Regions from separate parts of the Bacillus sp. OTU2372 genome, predicted to be linked through region 2. Evidence: a T-box and tRNA genes for the amino acid it is inferred to sense, from the RefSeq annotation. Region 2 holds a T-box; the other holds one or more tRNA genes.

Region 1 (12,108 bases), on a different contig from region 2:
AAAGGGGTTAAACCCATGACTTTTTTGAATAGTTTGGAGAAGTATTTCTCATCCTGGTATCCAAGCATGAGAGAAATAGAAAGTATACTTTCATCTGATTCTCTTAACCTAGATTTTGCTTGATCAATCCTTAGTTTCATCATGTATTTAGACAGGGTCATGCCCGTTTCTTGTTTAAACTTTCTGGATATATGTTCACGGCTTAAGAAAAATCGGCTAGAGAGTTTTTCCAGCGTCAGCTCTTCCATGTAATACGTGTCTACATAATGAACAATGTTCCGCATTCGGCAGGCATTATCTAAATCGTTCAAACGGTGAATCGCTCTGAAGTTTTGATCTTCTAACTCTTTTTGTAAAACATTATAGGAAATAGGAAGACCCTCCATTGACTTCAATGATGCACCATTAACAAGGCGAACAGGAATATCAAACTGTTGGCTGATCCATTCTTCGACAGATAGCCAGACTCCTTTAACGGTAATCACCAGACAAAGACTATGGTCGTTCTGAAGTTCAAATGCATTTCCCCATTCCTGATGTTCCAGCTCTTCAGCTAACAGTTGAATATACGGGGCAGAATGATGCATTTGGTAAAAAGAAATGAGGGTAAGATCAAATTCGTCAGCCGTTGGCAGAGAGGAAGCAATCTCGGCAGGGTCAAAAAACTCCCCTAGGCAAGCCTCTGTGACCATTTGATTGATACGGAGCCTTTTCACATCGTCATACACGCCATCTTCTTTATATTTACGTTCTAACTCTTCATTTGTCCATGATTTTACCGCTTCTGCCAATGTGTAATTGAAAGGTTCCGCCTCGATCGGTTTTAGCAGATAATCGAAACTGTTATGCTTAATGGCTTTTCGCATAAAGGAATAATCGTCAAATCCTGTTATGAAGATGACCTTGCCGGGATATGAAATGCTGTCGAGCCACTCAATCATTTCAATCCCGCTCATGCCAGGCATTTTTACATCGGTAAAAATGATCTCTGGTTTTTCCTTCTGTATGATTCTTTTTGCTTCTTCTCCGTTTCTTGCTTCCAATAGGTCTGTAATACCATTTTTCTCCCACTGGCCCAACTGGCGTATGACGTAACGGACGTTGTATTCATCATCTACAATGAGAGCTTTCATACCAATATTCATCCTCCCTGCTGCTAATTTATAGATTAAATTATTTCGAGTTCATTACTGGTAAACTTTGATTCTACTGGAATCGTTAATCGAACGATAAAACCTTGTCCTTGGTTGGTATCTATTTCTAAACCAGCCTTTATCCCATAATTTAAGACTAAACGGTCGTGAATATTTTTTAGACCAATATGCTCCATTGAATAGGAACCTTCACTTGGTTTGGTATAAATATTATTTCGCAGGGTTTGCAATTCTTCAGGTGTCATACTGGATCGATTATTTTCTACTACAAGGTAGAGTATTTCTCCTTGTATTTCTCCATAGATGCCCAATTGAGCATCGTAGAAACCTTCTTCATAACAGTGTTTAAAGAAGTTTTCCACTAGCGGCTGAAGTGTCATACTTGGAATCGTACTTTCAAGAATCGTTTCGTTCAGATGGATCGTATAGTTCAGTTCGTTCCCAAAACGCTCGACTTGTAGAGACAAGTAGGTTTTTATATAATCCACTTCCTCCCGGACTAAGACCCATTGATTGGCCCGTATAGAGTATCGCATCATTTTGGATAAGGAGGTGACCAATCCGTAGACCTTTGGAGAATTGGTTCTTAGTGCAATCGCACCTATGGTTTGTAAGGCGTTGAATAAGAAATGCGGATTGACCTGTGACTTTAATGCCCTTAATTGATTGTTTCTATTTTCAATTTCCAGCTTATACTCGCGGGCAATATGAAGATTGATCCGATTCATCATTTCCTTTATATGTTTTTCCAAGTGCCCAATTTCATCTTGTCCCTTGTCATGAAAAGGAACATCCATATTCCCGGCTTCAATGCTCTGCACTTTTCTGCTGAGAAGCTTAATAGGTCTAGTAATCATATAAGAAATAATCCCGATCATGATTAGGCCCAATAATCCTACCCCTATCCCTACAAGGATGTTGGTATAGGCGGTCTGCCTAACATCGTGAAATAAGACTTGTTCAGGTGTGATCTTAACTAACTTCCATTGTCGCAAAGGACCTGACAACGTTTTGGACAGGATAATCTCTTTGCCCTTTTTCACACCCGAATTATTTATAGACTTTAACAAGTTGGATGGAACCGGTTTTCCAATAAGGTCTCGGTTACTGGCGTACATGACTCGGTTCTCCGTATCTACAAGTAATACGGATTCCTCATCATTCTGTACAAGACTGTTACATAGGTGGGCATAAGCATTCAAATCAATGTCAAGCGTAATGACTCCCAGAAATTTGTTTGAAAGTACGTCCATTACTTTATGGTGAATCGTTAACACTATCGTGTTATCTGATTGAGGAACAATAGCCGCGTCATTATAATTCTCAATCGAATGAGGAGGCTCGATCAAATACTTTGAATGGGAGTGATAAAGCTTTTTAATTGAATCCTCCTTCACTAGATCCGGCTGAGATTTACGGGTACTGACCATGGCATTATAAACAGTAAATGATTCTTTACTTTTATCAATATAAAAACGAATCTGCCGGATTTCGCCCCGCATGAGATAAAACGTTTCGATGCTGTTTTTTACTGCTATAGGGTTGAAATAAATGGAATCTTGAAACCCGTCTTCAAAGATCCGGAACAAATCAGGGTTACGGTATGTTACATATGGGAGGCCGACTAAATCAGCAAAGTATTGCTCCAGCTCGTTTGATGCTTTCTCCATTTGATTATGGCTGACTTCGAGCTCATGCTGTTCCACTAGCTTCTTGGTATAACCATAAATAAAGAAAACCGTCAAAAAATACGGGAGGATGATAAAAATAAGAAGCATTAGAAATAAGCGGCTTTGAATGCTTTTCATGTTGTGATGCCCCTTTGGTTTATGAAAACCTTTTTAATAATATCCTATTACTCTTGTATTTAAATCTAATTCTATTTAATTATGGCGTCAACACGATATAATTGGGCGAAAAAGAAGACAGAGAGTGTCCCTTTTCCTATTAGGACGCGATTTGGCAACGATTTCACAGGAAATGAAAACGTTACCAGAAATGAGCAAAATGAAACTTAGGAACTAGTGGATGGGTAATAGTTTCAAAAGATAGGTAGATAAGATTAATTTTTGTAATACAAGATTAACAAAAATAGACGTATGCCAATTCACACGTCTTATGCCATATTTCCAGTTTGAATAAGTAAATATTACTATATAAGCATAATAGTGAGCTTCCTACTATTATGATACTTTTCGAATCCCACATAATACCCATCACGCTCGAAGCCCTCTTCCTCCAAATCCGGCACAACACTACTCTCCATAACTCTCAAAGATAAACAAAGGCAAGAGAATGAACAGGATTCCCTGTTCCATACTCTTGCCAAAAAACTGTCAAACTTACTTAACAGCGGTAGGACGTACCTTCGCTTTGTCGGATTCACCAGCTACCTGGTTAGCAGTCACCCTATCTTGAGCCATTTCCTCGACCGTTTTTACACGAAGCCTGGCTGCACCTTGATTTTGTTTCGTCGGAATCAGATTTCCTGATGCCAATCTCTCCTTTGCTATTTCAATCGCCTCTTTATATTGTGGCAGCCATTTCTCTTGTGCCACAAGCATCTCATCCGTTAGTTGCCAAATTTCCTTCGGGTTACAAACTGCACCTACTAATGGATCCATCATCATCGCTTGACGCAACAGCAAATCTTCCCCGCTCACGGCAGCCTCCACCGCAAGTCGTTGTACGGAAATACTCACATTACATACAGCTGCACAACCGATTGGCAAGTTACCCACTCTTGGAATGCTAATCCCATTTCCATCTACATATCCAGGAGCTTCAATAACTGCATCATCAGGAAGATTTGAGATGACTCCATTATTAACGACATTGAAATGGCCACGATACACTCTACCCGTTTCTAATCCTTCAACAATAAAAGAACCGTGTTCTTCACTTCGATTTTCTTGTTTATATTCTAGGGCAGGATCTTTCATCCAATTCGGAAAGTCCGTCTCGAACCAGTTTCTGCTCTCGGTACAAATTCTTAAATAACCTCCCGTTTCACCGTTAATCCAGCTTCCCAGGTCAATCCATTCGTTAATTTCTTCTGGACGTTTCCGGTACCATGGTAAATATTCACTTAAATGACCATTGGATTCAGTGCTGTAATAGCCGAAACGCCTGAGCATATCGATGCGGACTTTTTCGGTTTGACTATATTCCGGATGTTTTTCAAAACCTTCCAATAACTTTCCGGTCATATCCTCGCCATTATTTCTCACTTGAACATACCAGGTTTGGTGGTTGATACCGGCACAAACAATATCGACCTCCTCCTTCGTTAACCCAAGGACATCAGCAATTTGTTTGTGTCCATGCTGGACACCATGGCAAAGACCAATCGTTCGAACCCCACCATATTTATTACAAGCCCACGTCATCATCGCCATCGGATTTGCATAGTTCAACAGCAAGCAATCCGGCTCCGCCACTTCCCGGATATCTTTACAAATATTCAACATTTCAGCAATGCCCCGCTGACCATACATGATACCGCCAGCACAAAGCGTATCTCCCACACATTGGTCAATCCCATACTTTAACGGAATATCAACATCTATTTGAAACGCCTCAAGACCGCCAATTCTTACCACGGAAAAAATATACTTTGCATCTCGCAGGGCCTCACGCCGATTTAAGGTGGATTGAATTTGGATATCAAGACCATTCTCATTAATATCACGCTGGCAAAGCTCCGTCACCATTTGCAAATTTTGCGGATTAATATCGGTGAAAGCCACTTCTATCTGATTAAATTCAGGGACAGCAAGTAAATCCCGTAATAATCCTCTTGTAAAACCAATACTTCCTGCTCCAATAAAGGCTACTTTAAATGACACGTGGCAACTCTCCTTCAATACTAGATTTATAGAAATTTTAACAGGCTGATACGTGTAAATGTTATCAAAATAGTAACTTACTTGTTTTGCAAATTTATAAAATCCTCACTCCTCCTACACTCTCTCCCAGGAGGCAAATTCCTTACGGCGCATCGCCGCTTTTCGATATTCTACAGGCGTCTGCAGGGTGTATTTCTTAAAAAGGGAACTGAAATATTGCCTGCTATTAATCCCAATATAATCGGAAATTTCAATGAGTGGGATTTCCGTTTGGGCCAATAGCATTTTGGCTTTTTCCATTCTGACGGAGGTAAGATATTCCATCACCGTTAAGCCAGTATGATTTTTAAAAATTCTATGTAGATAGCCTTGATGAAGATTCACATCTGCGGCAATATCTTTCATCTGGATCTCACAATCATAATTTTCGTGAAGATAAGCAATCACCTTTTTGATATAAATATTTGATTGCTGCTGCGGTTCATTGGCCTTTGCTTCAACGGCTAGCCTCCCAATTCGAATTAGAAGCTGGGAGAGTAGATGAACCATTAGTAAATTCTCCTTGCCCCTTTCATCCATTTCCAGTACAAGGTTTTTTAAGACAAAATAAACCTCATTAGGATCCTTTAAGAGAATATAAGGGGTATTCATCTTCAATAGATGGGCAAAGGCCTGGTCTTCCTCTGCAAAATCTTTGATTGATGGAAAAAATCCTTTTCGTTCCTGAAAGCGAAATTCAATATTCAGCATCCGGCATGGGCTGCCATTCTCTACTAACAGGCGATGGGGAACTTCGGCATCAATAATAATGAAATCCCCTTTTTTTATGAATAGGGACTCTCCCTCGGTTTCGACACAGCAATGGCCCTCAATGACATACATAATTTCCACCTGATTATGGGCATGAAATGGCATGGAATAGTTATCCCACTGTTTAAAATAGTAGGCCACAACTTCCGGAAGATACTCCCCTCTTGTCAACGCACTCTCGTATAGACTGCTTGTTTTCATTTCGGCCTCCTCTTTCGAACACCCTTTTATACAATTATTTGCCAGCGCCCATTGTAATTCCTTTTACAAAATGCTTTTGCATAAAAATAAACAATAATAAAATCGGCAGGGAAGACAAGATAATTCCAGCAAAGCCAGTATTAAAGTCGGTGCTGAAGGCAGAAAATAGTTGCGATTGCATAACGGTTAAGGTCTTCATGTTGTTTTCCGATAAAAACAGAAGCGGCATCAGGTAATCATTCCAGATTTGTAAGGATAAAATGATCGTTAAGGCGGCCGCTACTGGTTTTAACATCGGCATAACAATTAACCAAAAGGTTCGAAGCACGGAACATCCATCGATAGCCGCCGCTTCCTCTACCTCTTTTGGAATCGTCTTCATAAATCCGGTTGTCACAAAGACAGCAAATGGAAGATTCGTAGCTACATAGAGAAAAATAACACCGACAAAATTATTAATAAAGCCTAGATTGCTCCCTAATGTAAACATTGGAACAAATATGACCTGGTACGGAATTAAAATCCCCGCAATAAAAAAGACATAGGTGGAATTAAAGAACTTCGTTGCTCCCCTGGCAATGGCATAAGCAGCCATGCTGCTTAAGAGGATAATCAGGACAACAGAAAAAACCGTTAGAAGGGCTGTATTTCCAAGGCTTTGCCAAAAGTTTAATACTTCTAATGCCTTTGAGAAATTGGTCCATTCGATATGGTTTGGTAATGAAAGTGGAAAAGATTTAGACGTTTCTTGTTGAGATTTTAAGGCATATAGAAAAACGATTAACGAGGGAATTAAGTAAGCAATTGCAACAATGGTAATCAATACTTGTAAAAGAATGGAACCTAAACGGTATTTACGTACCATTATAATTCCACCTCTCTTTTTCTTAATACTTTCAATTGAATAAAAGCAAAGATCAATAAGACAATCAAGAAAATTACCGACATTGCGGAGGCATAGCTCGCTCTTTGCGATGTAAAGGCACTGTTAAAAATATACATAATGAGTGATTGCGAAGCGTCTCCAGGTCCGCCATTAGTGGATGCGACAATTAACTCAAATACTTTCAAACTGCCTGTTGCAATACCAATCGTACAAATGGTGATGGACGGCCCTAACATAGGTATGGTAATATGATAGAATTTTTGCCACCAAGTTCCTCCATCCACTGTGGAAGCTTCGTACAATTCTTTTGGTATCGCTTGAAGGCCGGCTAAATAAATTAACATCCAATAGCCAATCCATTGCCAGTTATTCGCAATTAATAATCCACTCAACACTGTATCAGGACTTGAGAATAACGAAAATGATATATTGGTTCCTAGTAAATCATTTAGGCTTGGTAAAATATCACCATACATTTTAGTCCAAATTTGTCCTACTAGGATTGGACTTAACAAGACCGGGGAAAAGATGATGACCCGATAAAGGTTTTTGGCTTTAATACTGCTATCCAAGATCACCGCAAGGAACAGGGCAGAGACATTTTGAATAAACGTATTAAATATCATAAACAAGAATGTGAATTTAAAAGCCTTCAAAAAAATTTCATCTTTAAAAATCTCTATATAGTTGGAAATTCCCACCCAATTCTTAGTGAGACTGATGCCGTCCCAATCCGTAAAAGAATTGTAGATTCCCATGAATAACGGGATAATCATCCCAATAATAAAAACGATTAATGGCGGCATTAATAATAAGAAATAGCCCTTATTTTTAATAAGTGTTTTTTTGGCTGCCCGATCTGTATGAATCTGTTTGTTCGAGATTATTTGTGGCTGTGGATCTCCTTGACTGATATTCACGAGAACACCTCCGAAGACTTATTTTAATGAATGGAAAAGGGACTCTATTCCCTTTTCCACCTTACAATCCACTAGTTGGTTTGGAACTTAACCTTTGATTTAAAATCATCGGTTGCTTTCAGTGCTTCCTCCAATGTCTTTTTACCTAATAGCCATTCAGCAATATAAGTGGTATATTGTTGTTGGTACGGCCATGGAATTTGCACGTTACCGATATTAGCATCGATAACACCAGCATTTTTAGAGGTATTAATATCATTTACGTAATTACTTTGTACATCTGGGACAACATCCGTAAGCAAACTCTGGGTTTGAACTTGATTAATGTACTCTTTTGCAAGATTTTTATCGGATGCGAGGATTTCCAAAACATTTTTCACTTCTTTTGGATGTTCCGTTGCTTTGCTCGCAGACCAGGTATAATCAGTTTGCATAATCAGTTTAGTATTCTCTGCATCAACGGCAGGTGTTGGGAAGAAACCGAGCTTAAAGTCAGGATTATTCTTGAAGATTTGTGCAGGAGCCCATGTTCCGATAATCCACATGGCTGTTTTTCCGTTGGCAAACATATCAGCAGCTCCGGTAAAATCTACTCCAAATGGATCTTTTTCAGTGTTTTCATAGAGATCCTTAAAGTGTTGGAAGGTTGTCTTATACTCTGGTGAATTAGCGAAAGAGACTTTTCCTTTTTGTAAATCGGATCCCCACTCTGGATACTTAGAAAATACTTCTAAAGTAGCAAACTGGTTCGCCGAATTACCCATTTGATAGTCTTTAAAGTGAGAGGTAAAAGGAGTGATTCCTTTATCTTTTAGGGTTTTGGCAACATTCATTAATTCTGTCCATGTTTTTGGAATTTCGATATGATTGTCTTCAAAGATTTGTTTGTTGTAAAAAACCCCTTGGAAGTTGGCCGTGTATGGTACAGCATAATCTTTACCATTCACTTTTAAGGCTTTACGGACATCATCCGGAAACTCCTTCATAAACGGTTCATTTGTTAAATCCATTAAAAACTGAGCATACTTGGGATGATCTCCTCCTTTAATGAGGATAATATCTGGAAGCTGCTTTCCGGCAATTCTTGTTTGCATAACGGAGTTGAAATCCTTGTCCCAATTGATGTTTTCAAATTGAAGAGTGACGTTTGGAAGCTCATTTTTAACTGCCTCTACCATCGCTTTTTGAGCTTCTTTCTTATTGGTTGTATTCCAATCAAGGACCTTTAATGTAATCTTTCCGTCTGCACTTGAACTAGACTTCGTGCTGCAAGCGGCTAGCGATAAAAACAATGCAAAAACGACTAAAATACTAACTACTTTCATGACACCCTGCTTCATTCGATCCTCTCCCCTTTAGTGGCATCCTCTTTCCGACCATAAATTAATTGAGATCTAGAAACATTTGTTTTTTCAAGACAAATAGAATTGTAATCGTTTTCAAAATTAATAGTTCTGAACCCGTTTATGTAGATTCAAATTTCACCACCTAACCATTGTTAGAATATTTATAATGTTAAATCTACTTGTTATTATACGTGTGAATAAAAGGTAGCTTCAATACAGAATCCTAACTTCCTTTATCCATCTATTTATAAAATCCTAACTTTTTAAAAGAAGTAATATATGATGAATTTGATCAAAAGAAAAAACAGCACAAAAAAATGAGCTGTTTCCATCAAAGCGGATCATGGTGGTTACTAATCTATTTAAATTAGACATAATTAACAATAATAAGTAGCGATCAATTCTTGAACTAACCTACACCTTAAGGAATCAATTGAACTCGATTTTTTATTTCACTTCTTCCCAATAATAATGGATAGCTTCTTTCCTAACTACTTCTGGACAATCAACTTCATCATCCCAATGGTCATAATTGTTTTCTCCATTTACATGTTGGATATCAACACTGTAAAATTTATCTTTGTATTTGAAGATAATGACTACCATCTCCGAATATCCAGCATCATCGTTCCCAAGTTCCTGAACAAATTCAAGTCCGTAACTTTGATGACTTTTACGTTCAGCAACAGAATCTAGTATTATATTTTTAGGAAACTTCATCCTTCTCGCTCCTCCATATTAAAAGCGTATTTTGTTATTTTACCTATCTATAAAATCACATTTTTAGAGTCATTTCAAGTCAAAAAAATGGCTATATTTCCATTCAACGTTTTACATACCAAATTAGTCGATTATTGAAAAAGCCTCCCAATGAATTATAGGGAGGCTGATTAGTTATTTGAACCGCAAATGACGTTTTTTTGTTTTAGTTAAATCAATCGAAAGAGCGAGTTTTATTAGGATATTTTGCTATGATCAGGAGTTATTATGGATGTATGGAATACTAATCAATCACCCTTGCTACCTCATGTCCACATTTCTTACATTTTCCACGCAATACGATTCCTGAAGGCGAATCTTCAACAATATATTTTTCAATTGTCACTACATCCCCACAAGAACTACACCAAACGTTTTGTTCGAGCATTCTTCGTGTTTCTTCTGGTATTGAATGCCATTTTTTATTGGCAGCAAATGAGATTACATCTTTATCGTTTTTCATTTTAACAACTCCTTCTAATTACATCATAAACTTCAGTTTCTTATTTATATTGAATCATTTTCCATGCTATATGTAAAAAGAAAAACGCTAAACTCGAATAAAAAGAGTTTAGCGTTTTTTGTTTCGACCTATGTAATAGCCCACACAATTTCACTAGTTATGGCTGCTGCGTTCCCGCCCTGACCTGTTCCTAGTGTCCTTGTTGGACTATGACTCCGCAGGTAGGACTCGAACCTACGACCGATCGGTTAACAGCCGATAGCTCTACCACTGAGCTACTGCGGAATAATGGTGAGTTATGTTGCTATCGCAAAAAAACTCTGGTGCCGGCTAGAGGACTTGAACCCCCAACCTACTGATTACAAGTCAGTTGCTCTACCAATTGAGCTAAACCGGCATATAAATGAGATAATATTAAGTTGTACACGCTGGATAGTTAACGTCATCCTGACCTCAGAAAGCTTAAGCAAGAAGCTGCTCGGTCAGTATGTTGTAGACCAATCAGGAAGCTTATTCGTTCGTGCTCTACCAATTGAGCTAAACCGGCATATCTATCATCACGTCATGCTTATATTATACTCATGAGATGAATCTTATTCAAGTATTTTTTAAAAAATTTTTAAGTGGAAATGACGGGAGTTGAACCCGTGTGCAAAGATATTGCCACTTATATCTCTACGAGTGTAGTCAGTATAATTATTTTCACTTACTTCTTTAGCCTACTGACAGGCATGGAAGCAGCTAGTCTGGTTATTCTCTTCCTTCATCCTCAGACGGTGGAATTCGGCGTAGTCCGCTATATGTGAGTCCCTTACCCTACCACATGGACGATGGAGGGAGGAACCGCTATCGTCTGTTATTAGGCAGCGAAAGCGAAGTTGTTGTTTTGTTTGCCAGTTATTAGGCTTTATCGTTTTAACGAGGCCGAATCCCTCGACTCGCAATATAAGCTCAAACTATCCCTGTCGATACCAAGACATTCCCATTGTATTATGGCAGAGAAGAAGGGATTTGAACCCTCGCGCCGGTTACCCGACCTACACCCTTAGCAGGGGCGCCTCTTCAGCCTCTTGAGTACTTCTCTGTAATAAAAAACTCTTTCGTGAAGTTCCGTTAAGAACTTACAAGAGAAATATATCATGTCTTCCAAATGGATGAAAGCTGTAAATTTTGGTAGGTCTAAAGACCTATTAAATCTTTAATGCTATTGAATGGTTACATCTGTTTAATCCCGGTTACTCATAATATTTTGCATTAACGCTTAATTGTTCATTCAAAATTTGTTTCAATGTAACGAAATCGAACAACTACCCATATAGAATATTACTAAAGGTATTATTAATAGAGAATAAAAATGGTTTATTTATCAATAAGGCCATCTTACTGTCTCTTAGCACAATTATTTTGAATTGAGACTTTCCAATGCATTTTTTCCTCTCGGTCTAAAAAAATTTATTTATGACGTTTTAACCTTTTTTGATCACCTCTTGGGCATAAATAGTTTCTATATATAACCTTTTAAGGAATGGTTTACTGCCTTTTGGGAACAAATAACTTTTATTGTGACCTAATAAGCTGTTTTTTCTGCCTCTCGGGTTCAATAATAACTAATATAAATAGAAGGGATATAAAAGATGATTATATGTGAGTACAAACAAAAATTTATCATGATTTCACAACATGACCATGCAAAAATATCAGGTGAAATCGCACAAAATTGG
Region 2 (12,108 bases):
TAAAAAAGGAAAAATCGTAAAAGGAGCTAAAAATTTTGGCTCTTTTTCTTAATTTATACAGGGGAAGGGTTGAATTGATATGGCGCAGCATTGGCAGGAAATTCTTCCGATCGACCGTTATATGGTAGCAGCCGGAGGGCTGCTGCATGAATATGATCGGAAAGTGCTGACGTTTTTATATCAGCCTCTGATTGGGTCAACTTGCTTAAGTTTGTATATGACGCTTTGGGCAGAGCTTGAGGAAAATCGTCTTTGGTCAGAATCATCCACACACCATCTATTAATGAATCTCATGGGAATGAATTTAAAGGAAATTTACGAAGCACGCTTAAAGTTAGAGGGAATCGGGTTAATCAAGACCTTTGTCAAGACAGTTGATGAAGAGCGTTCCTTCATTTATGAGCTTCAGCCTCCTTTAAATCCGGAGCAGTTCTTTTTAGATGGAATGTTGAATATCTATTTGTTCCGAAAAATTGGGAAAAACCATTTTTCCCGGCTGAAACGGTTTTTTACTGATAAACAAAAGCCAAAGGAAGATGAATTTCAAAATGTAACAAAGGCATTCCAGGATGTGTTCGCCTCGGCCACACTTGGGAGCATGCAATATATCCAAGATGTTTCAGGGGAATTACAAACTGAAGAGGATGAACAATTTATTGGCCGTCAGGAGCAAAAGGGGATTCAAATGGATGTCGATACTTTTGATTTTGGTCTGCTAATGGCCGGATTAAATGAATCGCTTGTACCTAAAAAGGCATTAACGAAAAAAGTGAAAGAAGTCATTAGTAATCTTTCATTCCTCTATAATATTAATCCGATTGAAATGAAAAATTTAATTCTCGATGCTATTAATCCAAATAATGATATCGATCTCGAAGAATTACGAAAAGCAGCAAGGAACTGGTATCAATTTGAAAATAATGAGCAGTATCCAAGCTTAGTAGAACGGACACAGCCGCCAAGGTACCGAGTCCAATTGGACGAGCCAAAGACGAAGGAAGAAATGTTGGTCCGTTCGTTAGAAACTACCTCTCCCGTTAAGGTATTTAGAGATGCTTCACACGGAATTGAACCATCTGATGCCGAATTGAAAATTATTGAAGATGTGATGTTCAAGAAGAAATTACTGCCTGGTGTTGTAAATGTTCTCATCCAATATGTCCTGTTAAAAGCAGATTCGAAATTTACTAAGAATTATGTTGAGCAAATTGCCAGCCATTGGGCGCGTAAGGAAGTTAAAACTGTAAAAGAGGCAATGGAATTAGCTAGAAGTGAACATAGTAAGTACCTTTCTTGGGATAAAGAAAAGAAAAGCAGAAAAGCCTCTAATAAAAAGCCTATTAGGACAGAGCTCTTGCCCGATTGGTTTGATAAAGAACCAAAGAAAGAACCTGCAGAAGGTCCAGAAGAAAAAAATCCTGATTTAGAGGCTAAAAAACGTGAAATCGAAGAAATGTTAAAAGCAATCGAAGATTAAGAGGTGACATATGGAAAAGATAAACCGAACACTAAAACGGATAGCCTCAAGTGAAAACTTTCAAAAACGATACGAAAAAATGCGACAAGAAACGCTTTCGCACCCTGCTGTTAAATCGTTTATATTGGAACATCAAGATGAACTGAACAAGGATTCAATCGAAAAAGGCTTAAATAAGCTATATGAGTACATTAATCAAAGTAAAGAATGTAATAAGTGTGAGAGTCTTGATGGCTGTATCAATATGATGAAAGGATACCACCCGGAGTTAGTATTAGTAAGAAATACAATTGATGTCCGTTATGAAAGATGCCCAAGAAAAATAATGGATGAAGAAAAAAGGAAAAATGAAAAGTTAATTAAAAGTTTATATGTGCCTAAAGATATTTTGAATGCTACGTTTGAGGATTTAGAACATGATGATAATCGAATCGATGCAATTCAAAAATCACTTTCATTTATTTTAAACTATGAACAAGGGAAGCCGGCAAAGGGTTTATTTTTATATGGAGAATTTGGAGTAGGGAAATCATATTTACTTGGCGCCATTGCTAACAAGCTGGCCAAAAAACAAATTTCCTCGATGATCGTTTATGTCCCGGAATTATTGCGAGAAATGAAAAGTTCAATAGCCGATTCCACCTTAAACGAAAAAATTGAGGCCCTGAAAAAAGAACCGATTTTAATGCTGGATGATATCGGGGCGGAGGCTATGTCAAGCTGGACAAGGGATGAGGTTCTTGGACCTATCCTGCAGTTTCGGATGCTGGAAAGCCTTCCTACCTTTTTTACGTCAAATTTTGATTTAAAAGGGCTCGAGCACCATTTAACCTATAGCCAGCGTGGTGAGGAAGAGAAAATGAAAGCCCGGAGAATTATGGAAAGAATCCGTACCTTGAGCCAGCCTGTTTTAGTAGATGGGCCGAATAGGAGATAATATTAGTATAAATGGATTGCCGGTACTTCCGGCGGTCCTTTTTTTTATTTAAATAACATTTCTGCGGCCTAGCGTACTTCTATTTTGGCCAAGTCCCCCATATACATTAAACAGAGATTTTTCTAAAAAGGGGGGATTTGGTTGGCGGAAATTATCTTCCAAAGCAAGAAGGATGCGAAGCGGTTTTATAACCACTTGCTAACGTATTTACCATGCATTTCTGATGAAAAAACTATTCTTCTAATAGAAGATCGACATATAGTACAAGTTCTAGATGGCAGCTTTTCTAATGAAATGTTTCAAAAGGTGAAAACAGCCTTTTATCATTTTATTACCACCGTGAAACGTAATGACTGGTTTCGAGATATTATTAAGAATCACTATTTTTTTCACAATGAGGAAGAACAACAGCAGATTATCGAAATTATTTATTCCATCCTGGAAGGTCAAAGAGAGGACCTTGCCGTTTTCTTAAAGGAAGCCAATAATGAGACGTCTTTTATTGAGGATGCAGTTGATCAAATTTTTCACGGAAATGTTTCTTTATCCTTCGATTCCTTGCTAAAATTTCGCTTGCGGCCATACCTGCAGATGCTCGAAGAATATGTAGAACTCGCCATTGATGAATACAAAATGGAGCAGGAATATCAAATGTTTATCCAAATGCTCCGCGACTTTTTGGTAAAGCGGGAGCCGAAAATGGCCACCCTTCATGTATTATTTGACGAGGAAATTACGTTTTACAATGAGGAGCTGGCAGAAATTAAACGGGCGGAATTAACGAGAATGATTGACCGGAAATTATTAGTCAATCATCCGGTTTATGTTGATTCTGTTTCAATCGCACCACTCTTATCAATTGCTCCTACGTCTATTTATCTTTACACGAATAACCCGGATGAGCCGCTGGTAAGAACAATCAAAAATATTTTTGAAGAACGGGTGACGATTAAAAATTATACTGCCCTAAGAAGTTTGAAAAAATTGACAGCGGAACCAGGGTCATCAGAAAATCATGCATAAAATCATAAAATAATGTCAATATTTAGTTTGATGTACCTTGCATTTTTAAAAGTAAATCATTATAATAACGTACATAGCAAATATGTAGTAAAAGTAATGATAAGGACAACAGTATTTCTTTACGGTTTTTAGAGAGGAAGACCACCGGCTGAAAGTCTTCTAACACGGAATGAATACTTACCACCTTTAAACTTCAACAGTGAATTTTTCTTTTTTAGAAATTAGTAATTGTTGACGGTCTACAGCCGTTACCTGACCAAAGTCATTTTTAATTGTATTTATTAAAAATGAAAAATTGGGTGGAACCACGTGTTAATCAAAACTCGTCCCTATTCCTAGGGACGGGTTTTTTTATTTTTTAAAGCAGCCTACAAGGGCATAATGTCCAGGGCGCAAACAATTAAAGGAGGAGTTAATATGTCAGATGTTGTTAAGATTTCGTTTCCTGATGGGGCAGTAAAGGAGTTCCCTAAAGGGACAACAACAGAAGATATTGCCGCTTCCATCAGCCCGGGCCTAAAGAAAAAGGCAATTGCCGGTAAATGGAACGGACAAATGGTGGATCTTCGCCGTCCTATTCTAGAAGACGGTTCTATAGAAATTGTTGTACCTGACTCAAATGAGGCGTTGGAGGTATTGCGCCACAGTACAGCACATCTAATGGCACAAGCGGTAAGAAGACTTTATCCAGATGTCAATTTAGGTGTCGGCCCGGTTATTGAAGGCGGCTTCTATTATGACATGGACCTTGATGTATCGTTAACACCAGAGGATTTGCCAAAGATTGAAAAGGAAATGGCGAAAATCGTCAATGAAAATCTTGAAATTGTTCGTAAGGAAGTCAGCCGAGCTGAAGCGGTACAGCTTTTTAAAGAAGCTGGAGATCCTTACAAGCTTGAACTAATTGAAGCGATTCCGGATGAAGAAACAGTAACAATCTATGAGCAAGGTGAATTTTTCGATCTTTGCCGTGGTGTTCATGTCCCTTCTACTGGAAAAATCAAAGAATTTAAGCTATTAAGTATTGCAGGTGCTTATTGGCGTGGCAACAGCGATAATAAAATGCTGCAGCGTGTTTACGGTACTGCCTTCTTCAAGAAGGAAGACTTAAAAGAGCATCTTCGTTTATTAGAAGAAGCGAAAGAGCGTGATCATCGTAAAATTGGGAAAGAATTAAGTCTTTTTACAAGTAACCAATTAGTTGGTCAAGGCTTGCCGTTATGGCTTCCTAAAGGGGCGACTATCCGCCGTGTGATTGAACGTTACATCGTTGATAAAGAACAGCGTCTTGGTTATGACCACGTGTACACTCCAATTATGGGAAGCGTAGATTTATATAAAACTTCAGGTCACTGGGATCATTATCATGAAGACATGTTCCCGATTATGGAAATGGATAACGAGCAATTAGTGCTCCGCCCAATGAACTGTCCGCATCATATGATGGTGTACAAAAACAGCATGCACAGCTATCGTGAGCTTCCAATTCGGATTGCGGAGCTTGGGCTAATGCATCGTTACGAAATGTCAGGGGCATTAGCAGGATTACAGCGTGTCCGTGGGATGACATTAAATGATGCTCATATTTTTGTCCGTCCAGATCAAATTAAAGATGAATTCAAACGTGTTGTGAATTTAATTCTAGAAGTATATAAAGACTTTAATATTAACGATTATTCGTTCCGTCTTTCTTACCGCGATCCGCAAGATACTGAAAAGTATTTTGATGATGATGCGATGTGGGAAAAAGCACAAAGCATGTTGAAGGAAGCAATGGATGATCTTGGTCTTGATTATTTCGAAGCTGAAGGAGAAGCAGCCTTCTATGGTCCTAAGCTCGATGTGCAAGTAAGAACTGCACTTGGTAAAGATGAAACATTATCAACTGTTCAATTAGACTTCTTACTGCCTGAACGATTTGACTTGAATTATGTCGGGGAAGATGGCAAGCAGCATCGTCCTGTTGTTATTCACCGCGGCGTTGTATCAACAATGGAACGGTTTGTTGCTTACTTGATTGAAGAATACAAAGGTGCATTCCCTACTTGGCTTGCTCCAGTTCAGGTTCAAGTGATTCCAGTTTCTCCTGACGCTCATTATGAATATGCGAAACAGGTTCAGGAACAACTGCAAAATGAAGGCTTCCGTGTAGAATTAGATGGCCGTGATGAAAAGATCGGTTATAAAATCCGTGAAGCGCAAATGCTGAAAATACCATATATGCTCGTTGTTGGTGACAAAGAAGTGGAAGACAATGCTGTCAACGTCCGGAAATATGGAGAACAAAAATCAGAAACAAAGCCATTTGTTGATTTCCTTGCAGGACTTCTAGCAGAAGTAAAACGCGGCTAAGCTTAGTTTGAAAAAATACCACAGCCTTTTTGGGCTGTGGTATTTATTTTGAAAATATTCATTTAGAACTCGCTATTTTAGTCCTCTAGCTGGAACGTATGAGTAAAATGTGTCTTCCCGTTTTCATCTTGGATTTCAACAGTAGCCTGCTTATTTGCAGGGTCCATCTTAAACACACCGAAGTTGAAAAAATTACCTTCTGCGTATAATCTTTCAGGGCCAAAGGTTGTGTCCAAGGTGCCAGGATTAATTTTTACTGCGCCGATTGGACCACTGATGAGCTCATTATAGTCCGTTTTTCCATCTTGATTGGCATCATATTTAATGATTTCCGCAAAATGGACATCGGTGGTGACGAAAAAGACGTTTTTAATTCCTTTTTCGATAATGAAATCTGAGATTTTTTTGAACTCGTTCTCATAGCCTGTTGGGTCATTTGGATTTACATTGTCCCCATTTGCCCATCCATCCCTAGCCATTGCTTTTCCTGTTGGTACGGAGATTGGCACGGAAGTCGCTACCAGTTTCACTTTTGCATCCGACTCGAGAAGCTGCTGCTCCAGCCATTTTAACTGTTCATCACCTAGCATCTGTTTATCCGGTCCGTCAGCCTGTGTGTTAGGTGAGCGGTAACCGCGGTTGTTCAGGATAATCATATCCATGGTATTACCCCAAGAGTATTTATGATAAAGCTTGTCCGCTGAACTGCGCTCACTTGAAATCGGCCAATAGTCCTTAAACGCTCTTAATCCGGTTGGAGTAAGCTCCTGAGAAGGACCTGAAAAGTCATTGGTCACTTCATGATCATCCCAAATCGAGAACGTCCCTGTATTTTGCAAAAGACTGCGCAAACCAGCATCTGTACGGTTTTCTTTATATTTAGCCCAGAAATCCTGAACTGTTTTAGAAGGAGGGTTAGGGACAGCAGGTGTTTTATTATCTGCATAAATGGTGTCCCCGCTGAATAGGAAGAAGTCTGGATTTAAAGCAGACATTGCCTTGAAAGATTTATATGGCGGAATCTCTCCCTGGCCGCCAGTATCTCCACCCCAAACCATTGTCATTGGCTTTAAGCTGTTTTCCTCCGGTGCAGTTTTAAAGGATCCGGTAACCCTATACTTACTGGAAAGTGCATGAGCACGATAATAATATTTTGTATCGGCTTTTAAACCGTTGACCTCTAAATTTACCGTAAAATCATCCTCTTTAGAAGCATGACTGGTTTTTACGATTGTATCATTTTTAAAATTGCTGTCAGTTGAAATTTCGAATTGGACTTCTGCTTCTCCATTTGTACGAGCCCATAAAATGGCTGAAGAATTGGTTATATCACCACTTGCCACTCCATGTGAAATAAATGGCTTTTTTAATAAATCGTCCAACAGGTCAGGATTATTTGTGAATTCTCCATCAACACCAAGAGAGAGCATGGATACCAAATCGTCCTGAGAATTTACGGTCCAAGGATGGACGAGAAGTTTGTTTTGATGAGCAGCCTCCATGAGTTTTGGAACAACAAGCTCTTTGCTAGGACCTACACCTGCAGCATAATCAGAGATTCTCTGCATCTCTTGGTACACATCTTTGCCTGCCAGCATGGTCCCGGTATAAAGCTGAATCAGCTTTACTTTAGGAGCGAGGGTTTTTAACTTCCGCAGGCTATCCTCGCTAAATGATTCAAGAAAAAGCTTTTCATCATCCAAGGCATTGGTTCTTTTTAAGATTTCGATTACTTTCTCTTCCATACCGGGGTATACGTTTGGTGCTTTTGTTTCCATGTAAAGACCGACTTTTCCGTTTCCGTGTTGTTTGACAAAATCTATTGCTTCTTCAAGAGTTGGGACCTTTTGTCCGATGTACTCTGTTTTTGCTTTGTCTGGATATGCTTTATTGAACCATGAGCCCGCATCAAGTCGTTTGATTTCATCAAGTGTAAAATCCTTAACCCTCCATGGTGCACGGTCCGGATAGAGGTCCTTTGCATTAGTTGTTCGTGCCAAGGTTTCATCGTGCATAGCGATTAACTGGCCATCTTTGGTCATTTGTAAATCGAATTCCACATAATCCGCCTTCATCGTCATTGCTTGCTTATAGGCTGCAAGTGTATGTTCTGGACCGTATGCAGATGCCCCGCGATGAGCAATAACGGCTACATCAGAATTAATCGGGCGTAATGTAGATTGTCCATTGTCAGTAGCTGTAGTTTCAATTGGGTGAGCAAATACGGCTAAAGGAGCAGCAGAAGTTACCGAAAATGACAAACAAGCAAGACTGGCGATCAAACCTTTTTTCATTTCATATTCATCTCCTATAAGTTTATGTATTTCAAACATAAAACTATAGGAGATTTGTAAAGTGGGAATTACTAGAATATTAATCTTCTGTAAAAGGAGTATAAACAGTACCTTTTACCTATCAAACCCGCCTGTCGACAGCCTTTCGTGGAAGATTGTTGATTTAATAGCTGGTTGATAATCATGAATGAACAAGAGCATTTGGAAAGGCTATAACAGCATTTTTAGAAAAAAACTATTGAATAATTTTTGGTTTCTTGCTACAATAAATTTCGTTGTCAAAGAAAAATAGTTCGTTTGACAAGGAATCTTAGCTATGATATAGTTACTAAGGTAAAATTGAATACTTATTTTTGGGAAAAGAAGAAGCACCCGCTTCTCACCTGATTGACGCTAGTTAAGCAGTTGGCAGGTTTTACGTGAACTTTTTGTTTATTACTTATGTTCTGTAAAGTGTGGGTGTATTCATCCGCACTTTTTTGTTTGTTTACTTAAGAAATAGCACTTTTAAAAGTAATTCATGCCTGTCAATCAAATTAGGGTGTCAAACAATAAGGTGATCTTATTCTTGTACCCAGACGTTGTATTCTTGATAAAACCTTGGAGGTGGCTAATTATTAGCAAAGATATGTTGTTAAATGAGGGCATCCGTGCTCGTGAAGTTCGTTTAATTGACCAGAATGGCGAACAATTGGGGATTAAAACCAAATTCGAAGCATTGGAAATTGCCGGAAGAGTAAATCTTGATTTGGTACTTGTTGCACCAAATGCAAAGCCTCCGGTAGCCCGGATTATGGACTATGGCAAATTCAAATTCGAGAATCAAAAGAAAGAAAAAGAAGCTCGTAAGAATCAAAAGATTATTACTACTAAAGAAGTTCGTCTAAGCCCAACGATTGATGAACATGACTTTAATACAAAGCTTCGTAATGCCATAAAGTTTTTGGAAAAAGGCGACAAAGTAAAAGCGTCAATCCGTTTCAAAGGCCGGGCGATTACCCATAAAGAAATCGGTCAACGTGTTTTAGACCGTTTTTCCGAAGCGTGCAAGGAAGTTGCAACGATCGAATCACATCCTAAAATGGATGGACGAAGCATGTTCCTAGTTTTAGCACCTAAAAACGATAAGTAATATAGGGAGGACTATTACAATGCCAAAAATGAAAACTCACCGCGGCGCTGCAAAGCGTTTCAAGAAAACTGGTTCTGGTCAACTTAAGCGTGACCATGCTTATACAAGCCACTTATTCGCTAACAAATCAACAAAAGCTAAGCGTAAGCTTCGCAAAGCAGGTCTTGTTTCAAAAGGCGATTTCAAACGCATTCGTCATTTACTAACTTACGTAAAATAATTATAAGTGATCGATTTATTATAGGAGGGAAATTCCATGCCACGTGTAAAAGGCGGTACTGTTACCCGCAAACGTCGTAAAAGAGTTCTTAAATTAGCTAAAGGTTATTACGGTTCAAAACATACATTATATAAAGTTGCTAACCAACAGGTTATGAAATCATTACAATATGCTTTCCGTGACCGTCGTCAGGTTAAGCGTGATTTCCGCAAACTTTGGATTACTCGTATCAATGCAGCAGCTCGTATTAACGGTCTTTCTTACAGCCGTTTAATGCATGGCTTAAAGCTTGCTGGTATCGAAGTAAACCGCAAAATGCTTTCTGAACTTGCAATTAGCGATGCAAATGCATTTGCTGAATTAGCAAATGTAGCAAAACAACAATATAACAAGTAATTTATAAATGCCATTCTCTTTGTGAGGATGGCTTTTTCTATAAAAGGGGAAAATGGAATGAAACTATTCTTTATAGCAATGCTTGTCATGAACTTAGTTGGCCTTTTGATTATGGGGGAGGATAAAAAGCGAGCCAAAAACCATCAGTATAGAATTAGCGAGAGGACACTCTGGCTTGTGGCGATCTTTGGCGGGGCGATTGGAACAACAGCAGGAATGCAAGCTTTCCGTCATAAAACAAAACATACATCCTTTAAACTTGGCTTTCCAATTCTTGCAATCCTAGAGTTTATTATCTTCTTAAAAATACTCATCTAGAAAGTATCATACACGGCTAGTCTGTAGAAATTCATTCACAGGACTTTTCCAATGGATTTCCGCATTCGGATATTTTTCAAGTATTTTTTCAGTTAAATAAACGAAGTCATCTTTGATAAGTCCTTTTAGTGCTGCGGTCTGATCGGGCCAAATCAAGATTGATATAACATCAAAGCTATCATCCTTTACACCCATATATTTTTCGCCAACAAACACTACGCCTTTATAGGTTACAAAAAAGTTTTTTCTAATATCTTCATCATCAAGAAATAAAAAACGTTTATGTTTACGTGCCGAATCAAGTTTTCGGGACGAATTGAATAATGATTTGATCCCCAAGTAAATGATTGATAAAAGTAAGAACAACAATATGAAACGCAGCAACCAAATCATGGCTATGCCCCCTGTAACCAACCTATTTTTACTTGTAATACGATTTGAGTAGAAAGAAGTTTCACCTATTTATCGTTTTAATATATTTTTCTAAAGAAGGAGTGCTGTTCATGGAATTAAAGAAACTTTTTCAAATGCAAAGGGCATTGGATTCCCATATTGAAGAAAAACACAAGCTTGAAAATGAGGATTTGTTTGACAGGAAGGTGCTTGCTTTATTGGTCGAAATTGGTGAATTAGCGAATGAAACCCGATGCTTTAAGTTTTGGAGTGTGAAACCCTCGTCACCCAAAGACGTGGTATTAGAAGAATTTGTTGATGGGGTTCACTTTATCTTGTCACTAGGGATTGAGTGCGGTTTTGATCAAGAGTCAATCGCTATAAAGAATCAAGAATCAGTAAGAACTGTGACTGAGCAGTTTCTCCATGTCTATGAATCCATTAATCATTTTCAAAAAAGTAAGGCTTTTGATGATTATGTAGAATTAGTGGAGTCATATCTAAAGTTGTCATCATTATTAGGATTTACGAATGAGGATATAGAAAAGGCATATTTTTCAAAAAACGAAGTAAATTATCAAAGACAACAAAATAATTACTAGCAGAAAATTTGTAGCGGGTCGAATTCGTTTTGTATAATTAAGGTTGTTCATACCTATTAGGGGGTTTAAGCATGGCGAAACTAGATGAAACATTAACAATGTTAAAGGACTTAACAGATGCCAAAGGTATTCCCGGCAATGAGCGTGAAGTGCGCGAAATAATGAAAAAATACATATCTCCATATGCCGATGAAATCACTTCTGATGGACTGGGCAGTTTAATCGCCAAAAAAGTTGGGAAAGAGGGCGGCCCCAAAATTATGGTAGCCGGCCATTTGGATGAAGTAGGCTTTATGATTACACAAATCGACGACAAAGGCTTCCTTCGTTTTCAAACAGTTGGCGGCTGGTGGGGACAGGTTATGCTGGCCCAGCGCGTAACGATTGTGACAAGAAATGGTGAGGTAACAGGTATTATCGGTTCTAAGCCGCCGCACGTTTTATCAGCAGAAGCCCGCAAGAAGCCAATTGAGATCAAAGACATGTTTATTGATATTGGTGCCTCAAGCCGTGAAGAAGCGCAGGAGTGGGGTGTTCGTCCTGGCGACATGGTTGTCCCATATTTTGAATTTACCGTCATGAATAACGAAAAAATGTTATTGGCAAAAGCATGGGATAACCGAATTGGCTGTGCGATTGCCATTGATGTATTAAGGCAATTACAAGGGGTGGATCATCCAAACGTTGTCTATGGTGTCGGTGCTGTTCAAGAAGAGGTCGGTTTGCGTGGTGCGAAGACTGCGACTTATAAAATTCAACCGGATATCGGTTTTGCTGTTGACGTTGGTATTGCTGGTGATACTCCTGGAATCACTGAAAGAGAAGCCATGAGCAAAATGGGGAAAGGGCCGCAAGTCGTGGTTTATGATGCTTCTATGGTAGCACATAAAGGTCTGCGTGACTTTGTCACGGATACTGCGGATGAGTTGAATATTCCATATCAATTCGAATCGATCCCTGGCGG

What was found. The T-box of region 2 lies ahead of thrS (threonine--tRNA ligase). A T-box ahead of a tRNA ligase gene usually reads a tRNA of that ligase, here a tRNA-Thr.
Region 1: it encodes a tRNA-Thr, which carries the amino acid that the T-box ahead of thrS (threonine--tRNA ligase) is inferred to sense. The anticodon was not compared.

Annotation. Positions count from the first base shown of each region.
Region 1 is NZ_JASATK010000038.1:6,128-18,235, reverse strand. Features, by position in the region: gene AAHB15_RS28465 (response regulator) at 1-1,145, opposite strand, end outside; gene AAHB15_RS28460 (sensor histidine kinase) at 1,169-2,962, opposite strand; gene melA (alpha-glucosidase/alpha-galactosidase) at 3,497-5,002, opposite strand; gene AAHB15_RS28450 (AraC family transcriptional regulator) at 5,117-6,013, opposite strand; gene AAHB15_RS28445 (carbohydrate ABC transporter permease) at 6,048-6,878, opposite strand; gene AAHB15_RS28440 (carbohydrate ABC transporter permease) at 6,878-7,819, opposite strand; gene AAHB15_RS28435 (ABC transporter substrate-binding protein) at 7,891-9,159, opposite strand; gene AAHB15_RS28430 (hypothetical protein) at 9,613-9,885, opposite strand; gene AAHB15_RS28425 (hypothetical protein) at 10,169-10,387, opposite strand; RNA gene ffs (signal recognition particle sRNA small type) at 10,517-10,601, opposite strand; tRNA gene AAHB15_RS28415 (tRNA-Asn) at 10,601-10,672, opposite strand; tRNA gene AAHB15_RS28410 (tRNA-Thr) at 10,709-10,784, opposite strand; RNA gene ssrA (transfer-messenger RNA) at 11,009-11,371, opposite strand; tRNA gene AAHB15_RS28400 (tRNA-Ser) at 11,381-11,471, opposite strand; gene AAHB15_RS28395 (DUF3891 family protein) at 12,022-12,108, shown strand, end outside.
Region 2 is NZ_JASATK010000007.1:91,911-104,018, reverse strand. Features, by position in the region: gene nrdR (transcriptional regulator NrdR) at 1-20, shown strand, start outside; gene AAHB15_RS13640 (replication initiation and membrane attachment family protein) at 80-1,477, shown strand; gene dnaI (primosomal protein DnaI) at 1,488-2,414, shown strand; gene ytxC (putative sporulation protein YtxC) at 2,556-3,437, shown strand; T-box leader at 3,525-3,771, shown strand; gene thrS (threonine--tRNA ligase) at 3,855-5,789, shown strand; gene AAHB15_RS13620 (glycerophosphodiester phosphodiesterase family protein) at 5,867-8,083, opposite strand; ribosomal protein L20 leader region at 8,438-8,570, shown strand; gene infC (translation initiation factor IF-3) at 8,697-9,215, shown strand; gene rpmI (50S ribosomal protein L35) at 9,235-9,435, shown strand; gene rplT (50S ribosomal protein L20) at 9,472-9,831, shown strand; gene AAHB15_RS13600 (DUF1294 domain-containing protein) at 9,889-10,149, shown strand; gene AAHB15_RS13595 (sigma-w pathway protein ysdB) at 10,156-10,542, opposite strand; gene AAHB15_RS13590 (dUTP diphosphatase) at 10,653-11,144, shown strand; gene AAHB15_RS13585 (M42 family metallopeptidase) at 11,216-12,108, shown strand, end outside.